2 regions of the Arthrobacter sp. BC5 genome follow, and region 2 is predicted to be linked to the other one. Evidence: predicted binding sites of a transcription regulator. Region 2 holds the regulator's gene; the other holds the start of a gene.
What was found. The regulator HspR, encoded in region 2, represses chaperone genes until heat shock. The targets are predictions, from matches to a motif close to AAGTTGAGTCNNNNNGACTCAACTT.
Positions count from the first base shown of each region.

Region 1: a site for HspR is predicted at 1,966-1,990, ahead of AC1MFI_RS05050 (Hsp20/alpha crystallin family protein). Genes of this name have one in related genera too.

Region 1 is NZ_CM155273.1:1,117,441-1,120,838, forward strand. It holds gene AC1MFI_RS05030 (flavodoxin family protein) at 1-573, opposite strand, end outside; gene AC1MFI_RS05035 (haloacid dehalogenase type II) at 672-1,343, opposite strand; gene AC1MFI_RS05040 (DUF2630 family protein) at 1,340-1,591, opposite strand; tRNA gene AC1MFI_RS05045 (tRNA-Val) at 1,757-1,830, shown strand; gene AC1MFI_RS05050 (Hsp20/alpha crystallin family protein) at 2,038-2,508, shown strand; gene AC1MFI_RS05055 (SDR family oxidoreductase) at 2,625-3,398, shown strand, end outside.
Region 2 is NZ_CM155273.1:1,589,997-1,593,394, reverse strand. It holds gene pulA (pullulanase-type alpha-1,6-glucosidase) at 1-235, opposite strand, end outside; gene AC1MFI_RS07390 (LacI family DNA-binding transcriptional regulator) at 391-1,434, shown strand; gene AC1MFI_RS07385 (heat shock protein transcriptional repressor HspR) at 1,431-1,859, opposite strand; gene AC1MFI_RS07380 (DnaJ C-terminal domain-containing protein) at 1,912-2,913, opposite strand; gene AC1MFI_RS07375 (nucleotide exchange factor GrpE) at 3,092-3,398, opposite strand, start outside.

The DNA of each region.
Region 1 (3,398 bases), 470 kb from region 2:
CGCCAGGTGCTCGGCGTTGCGGACGACACCGGCCGCCGTCGTGGCGACCACCTCCGGCACTTCGGCGAGGTCCTTGAAGTCGACGGACTGCATGGCCTCGCCCACCCAGTAGGTGGAGCCCTGCGACGGCAGGGAGAAGCCGATGTCGTTCAGTCCCTGCATCATGTCGGCGACCGTCTTGTGGGCACCGTCCTCGTTGCCCACCACGGCGACGACGGCCACCTTGCCGGCCATGACCGGCCGCCCCTCCTCGTCCGTCTCGGCGATATCGGCGTCGAGCCGTTCCATGACCCGCTGCGCGAGACTGGAGGGGTGTCCCACCCAGATCGGCGTGGACAGCACGAGGATGTCGGCGGCGAGGATCTTCTCGCGGAGGACCGGCCACTCGTCGCCGTTGCCCATGTCCTTCTGCACCCCGGGCGCGACGTCGTGGTCCACCACGCGGGCGCTGGATGTGGCGATGCCCCGTTCGGCGAACCGGTCGAGGATGTGCCGGGCCATCAGGTCGGAACTGGACGGTGCAGGGGACGGCGTGAGACTGCAGATCAGCGCGAACGCGGTCAGGTCTGGCATGGGTTGCTCCTACTGGTGGGGATCACGCGGCCACCGGGACGGCGGCCGGTCACGGGAGGTGGGCGACGCTCACCCGCGCGATGGATGGCCGACGGCACTCACCCCTCGAGGGCGCCGGGCAGGCCGGTGATCGAGGGCACCTCGTGATCGGGTGCCGTCATCACGGGAGGGTAGGGCGAGCCGTCGCGGTTGAGCCAGGCGGTCCGGAGCCCTGCCCGCGCAGCGCCATCGATGTCCCAGGGGTGGACGGCGACGAGCACGACGTCGCCCGCCTCCCTCTGCAGGGTGTCGAGGGCGTAGGCATAGGACTCGGGCGCGGGCTTCCAGCGCGGCGCGTCCTCGACCGACAGGATGGCCAGGACCTGGTCCCGGACACCGGCCCGTTCCAGGAGTGCCTCCGCCGTCGCCGTCGCGCCATTGGTCAGCAGGGCGACGCCGAAGCCCGCGGAGGCTAGGGCACGGATGCCCTCTACGACATCCGGGTGCACGGCGAGCCCCTGCAGCGCCGACATGATGTGGGCGACCGCGTCGTCGAGGTCCCGGTTGAGGATCTGGCCGGTGAGGACCGCCTGCAACGCACCCTCGGCGACCTCCCGGAAGGCAGGGTTCTGCCCGACGGCGGTGAGCGCGAAGCCATCCCGGAGCACCGAGGCGAACCACAGCGCGGCCAGCTGCGGAGGCGCGCCGATCTCCTCGAAGTGCTGGGACAGGGGTTCCATGTCCGACAGCGTGCCGTTGACGTCGAACAGCACCACGGGCGGCGCCGTCACTGGCGGTACCCCTCCACCTGGCCGATGGGACGGGCATCGGCATCGGCGGGATCCTCACCGGCATCGGCCTTCGCACGGCGCTGGCGGAGCAGGTCCCAGCACTGGTCGAGATCCTCCTCGACGCGCTTCAGCCGGGCCGCGTGATCCTGGTGCTCGGCGCCGGCTCCGGCGTCCTGGGGCTGGTCACGGAGGTCGTGCTCCTCCTGTACGAGTGCCTGGATGCGCTGCAGGAGGTCCTGGTTGTCCATGGTGCGGTCCCTTCGTCGTCTGCCGTGCCGGCACGGGTGGATGATCAGCATGCTTTCCTTCAGGCTACTGAGGCCAGGGACCGATGGCCAGCGTCCGGTGGCGCGACGTGCGGCACCTGAATTTGGCGCGGCGCCCGGATGGCCTAAGCTATGGGAGAACCAATTGCCTGTGTAGCTCAGTCTGGTAGAGCATCCGCTTCACACGCGGAAGGCCCGGGGATCGAGGCCCCGCGCAGGCACGAGGATCGGCTGGAGACAGCACACGCGGAAGGCCCGTACCGAATCATCGGTACGGGCCTTCCGCGTGTCTGCGTTCGTCCAGGGCGAAGATTCTCCCCTTAGCACTCAAAGGGACCGAGTGCTAACATTTTTCGTAGTTGAGCGGAGGGCGCTCAACCCAGGAGAAGAACCACCACCCGGTGGCACATGCGAAGGAGTTGTTTCCCATGGCCATGAAATTCGATCCGTTCCGTGAGCTGGACCGCGTTGCCGGCGCCCTGCTGGAGAGCCGCCCCGGTCTCCGTCTCATGCCGATGGACCTCTACCGCGAGAAGGACCACTACATCCTCTCCGCGGACCTCCCGGGCATCGATCCCGGCTCGGTCGACATCGACGTCGACGGCCAGCTCCTCACCATCCGCGCCGAGCGCACGCTCCGCGGTGCCGAGGGCGTCAAGTGGCTGACCCGCGAACGCGAGAGCGGCTCGTTCCTGCGCCAGCTCAACCTGGGCCAGGGCATCGACACCGAGGGGATCTCGGCCCGCTACGAGAACGGGGTCCTCAACGTGATGATCCCCGTCAGCGAGCGCGCCAAGGCCCGCAAGATCGAGGTCGTCAGCGGGGAGTCCTCCGCTGCGGTCCAGTCGACGACCGTCGAGGCTTCCGACGCCGGACGCCAGGGGGCCGTCGAGGCGTAGTACCTCTCGGCCACGGCCGGTACCCCCGGGCTTCCGCCCGGGGGTACCGGCCGTTGACGCACGCCTCCGCCCAGATTTTCCTTGCGGGCCGTCGGGCCGGGTGCAAAGGATGGAGTATGGACTTCACACCGAGCAAGGCAATAGTCACCGGCTCCGACTCCGGTATCGGACGGGCCACCGCCATCGCCCTCGCAGCAGCGGGCTGCGACGTCGGCGTCACCTGGCACTCCGACCAGGAGGGCGCGGAGGAGACCGCGCGCCTCGTGCGGGAGAAGGGCGTGCGGGCCGCCGTCGCTCAGCTCGACACCACGGACGCGCCGGCGTGCGGTGATGTCGTCGACCAGCTCGCGAAGGAGCTCGGCGGGCTCGATGTCTTCGTCAACAACGCGGGCGTCAATGGCGGCACCATGTTCATGGAGACGGACTGGGACACCTGGCGCGGCACCATGGGCGCCAATCTCGACGGCGCCTTCGTCTGCCTGCAGCGTGCGGCCCGCCACATGATCGACGGAGGCAGGGGTGGGCGCATCATCGCCGTCACCAGCGTCCACCAGGAGCAGCCACGCGTGGGATCGGCCGCCTATGACGCCTCCAAGCACGGGCTCGGGGGCCTCATCCGGACCATCGCCCTCGAACTCGCGGACCGCGGCATCACTGCGAATGCAGTCCTGCCCGGCGAGATCAACACCCCGATGAACGACTCCGAGGAACAGGATCCGCGCACCATGGACCGCCCCGGGATCCCGCTGGGCCGGCCGGGCGCTCCTGAGGAGATCGCCGACGTCGTCGCCTTCCTCGCGTCCGGCTCCTCCAGCTATGTCAACGGCGCCTCGTTCGTGGTGGACGGCGGCATGCTCCTCATGGGACCGCAGGCAGGCTCCCACCTCACC
Region 2 (3,398 bases):
GTAGGAGTCTCGTGGCCGCACACGCCGGCTGCCAGTCGTCGGGGCAGCCGAGCTCTGCCTGCAGGGAGCCGACGAGCGCGACCGTGCCGGGCGCACCCGTGTGGTCGGCCAGCGCGGGCGCGGGCATCAGGGCCGCGAGGAGCGGCGCGGTCAGGACGACGGCGGCCAGCCGGGACCTGCGCCGACGGGCCGGCCTCTCGGCGGTGCGGCCCGCATCCGTGGTGTTCAGGGTCATGGTGGTCCTTCCCGGGCCATGCGTCGCTGCAGGCCGGACTGAGGAGGTGTGGATATCACGACCCTAGGGAGGGAGGAAGCCGAGCGTCAAGCAATTGATGAAACTTTCACGCAATCTTTCGCGTGAGGTTGCGGTGCTGCGCTAGATTGAGCCCCATGACTCCCGTCAACCGCAGCGAGCGGCCACGCCTGGACGACGTCGCCCGCACTGCCGGTGTGAGCGTCCCCACGGTGTCGCGCGTCCTGAACGGCAAGGGCGGCGCCTCCCAGGAGACACGGCAGGCCGTCCTCGCGGCGATGGACAATCTGGGCTACGAGCGGCCCGCGCGCACGGCCGGGCGATCGAAGGGACAGATCGGCGTCGTCGTCCCCGACCTCGTCAACCCCATCTTCCCGGCGTTCGCGGGCGCCATCGCGGCCCTGCTGGCGCCCAACGACTACATCCCCGCCCTGTGCACCCTGCCCGGCGGCGGCATCACCGAGGACGAGTACGTCGCCCTCCTGCTGGACCAGGGCGTCAGCGGGATCATCTTCGTCTGCGCCGCGCACTCCGACGGCCGGGCCAGCATGGAACGCTACCGGCGCCTGCGCGGTCGCGTGCCGTTCGTCCTGGTCAACGGGGCCAGGCCGGAGATCGACGCGCCCTCCATCTCGAACGACGACGCGACCGCCATCCGCACGGCCGTCCGGCACCTCGTGGCGCAGGGCCACCAGCGGGTCGGCTTCGCGACCGGCCCCGACCGCTTCATCCCGAGCCGCCGGAAGCTGGAGGGATTCCGGTCCGGGCTCGTCCAGTTCCTCGGCGACGACGACGCCGACCCGCACATCGCGACGAGCATGTTCACCATCGAGGGCGGGCAGAGCGCCGCGAACGAACTCATCGACAGCGGCCATACCGCGATCGTCTGTGCCTCGGACGTCATGGCCCTCGGCGCCGTCCGCGCGGCGCACACGCGTGGCCTGCGCGTCCCGGAGGACATCTCGGTGATCGGCTTCGACGACTCCCCGCTCATGGCTTTCACGGATCCGCCGCTGACCACCCTGCGGCAGAACGTGGCGGCGATGGCGGAAGCGGCCGTGCACGCCCTGGTCACCGAACTGGACGGGGACCGGACCACACGGACGGACATCCTGTTCCAGGCGGACCTGGTGGTCCGCGGTTCCACCGGCGCGGGACCGGCGGTGCGCGGCGGCGCCTAGTTCGCTGTCCTGGACGTGTCCGGCCGCCACACCACGAGCGCCTGGCTGCGCGGGCGGGGTCGCTGGCCGCGGGCCAGCGTGACGACGTCGCCGGCAAGACCCGCAGCGAAGATGCGGCTGGTCTCGGACTGGATGCGGCGGGATGCCAGTTCGGAGGACAGCTCGGTGATGCGCGACTGCAGCGCCGAGACCTGGTTCTCGAGTTCGAGGATGCGCCGGATGCCCTCGAGGGACACCCCTTCCTGCGACAACTTCTGGATCTCTCGCAGAGTGCCGACATCCTTCTGCGAGTACCGCCGTGCCCGTCCCGGCGCCCGGCTGGGCGTCACGAGACCCAGCCGGTCGTACTGCCTGAGCGTCTGCGGGTGCATGTCGGCGAGCTCGGCGGCCACGGAGATGACGTAGATGGGCACTGTGTAGTCCACTGCCTTGCCTCCTTCCGTTGCCGGTGCTCCCGGCAGTTGCTCGAACGTACTCCTACAGGCGCGCCTTCGCGGCGAGCCCCGCCCGGGGATCGGCGTCCTTCGTCGCGGCGCGGAACGCCTCGACGGCGGCCTCCGCCTCCTTGGACAGGTTCTGCGGAACGACGACCTCGACGGACACCAGGAGGTCACCGGTGGCCTTGGAGGTCTTCACCCCCCTGCCCTTGAGCCGCAGGGTCCTGCCCGACGGCGTCCCGGCAGGGACCCTCATCTTCACGAGTTCGCCGGTGACGGTCGGCACCTCGATCTGCGCGCCGAGCGCGGCCTCCGGGAAGCTGACGGGAACCTGCACGCGGATGTTGTCGCCGTCGCGCTTGAAGAACGGGTGCTCCTTGACGTTGACGGTGACCATGAGGTCGCCCGGTCCGGCCTGGCCGGGCTGTCCCTTGCCCTTGACCCGGACCTTCTGGCCGTCGCGGATGCCGGCCGGGATGCGCACGTCGATCTGCTCGCCCGAGGGCTCGCGCAGGCCGATCGTGGTTCCGTTGATGGACCCCGCGAAGGAGATCGACGTGCTGGCGGTGCGGTCCGCGCCCTTCTGCGGGCGCGTGGACTGGAAGCCACCGGGGAACCCGTTGCCGCCCGCTCCCCCGCCGCCGAACAGGTCCGCGAATTCCGGGGGCAGGTTGCTGTTCGAGAAGCCGGTGCGCTGACGCGTACCGGTCGCCGCGCCCTGGCCGAACAGGTTCCCGAAGATGTCCTCGAACCCGGCACTGCCGCCGGCTCCCCCACCCGCACCGCCGGCGGAGAACCGGGCTCCGCCGCCCATGGCGCGGATGGCGTCGTACTGCTGGCGCTGCTCGGCGTCGGACAGCACGGAATAGGCCTCCGATACGTCCTTGAACGTCCGCTCGGACGCGGCGTCGCCCTGATTCTGGTCCGGGTGGTACTTGCGGGCGAGCTTCCGGTACGACTTCTTGATGTCTGCGTCGGACGCATCTTTGGAGACACCCAGGATCTTGTAGAAATCCTTGTCGACCCAATCCTGACTAGCCAATTGGCGTCTCCTTTCCTAGGAACAGCTGAAGAATGTGGTCCGGGTTGCGTGGTCCCTGAGGACCACGCAACCCGGGGAACCGGGCGGAGTGCCGAGGCGGCTTCGCTATCTCCCAGCAAGCTCTGCGAGCTGAGAGATCCCGTTGCCGCCGTCCGGCATCCGCCCAGGGGCGGACGACCTACTCCGGCACCGCCACGATGACCTGCGCGGCCCGGAGGACGCGCTCGCCCTTGCGGTAGCCGGCGCGGAGGATCTGGCTGACGCTATCAGCCTCGACGTCCGCGCTCGGCTGCTGCATGAGCGCTTCGTGGATGTTCGGGTCGAACGCCACGCCGACGTCGTCGATCCGGGTGAGCTCGTACGTCCTGAGGACGTTCTCGAGCTTGCCTGCGATCGCCGCGAACGGGCCCTCGGCCAGGTCGCCGTGCTGGCGCGCGGCGTCGATGTCGTCCAGCACCGGCATCAGCGAGTTGATGACGCCGATG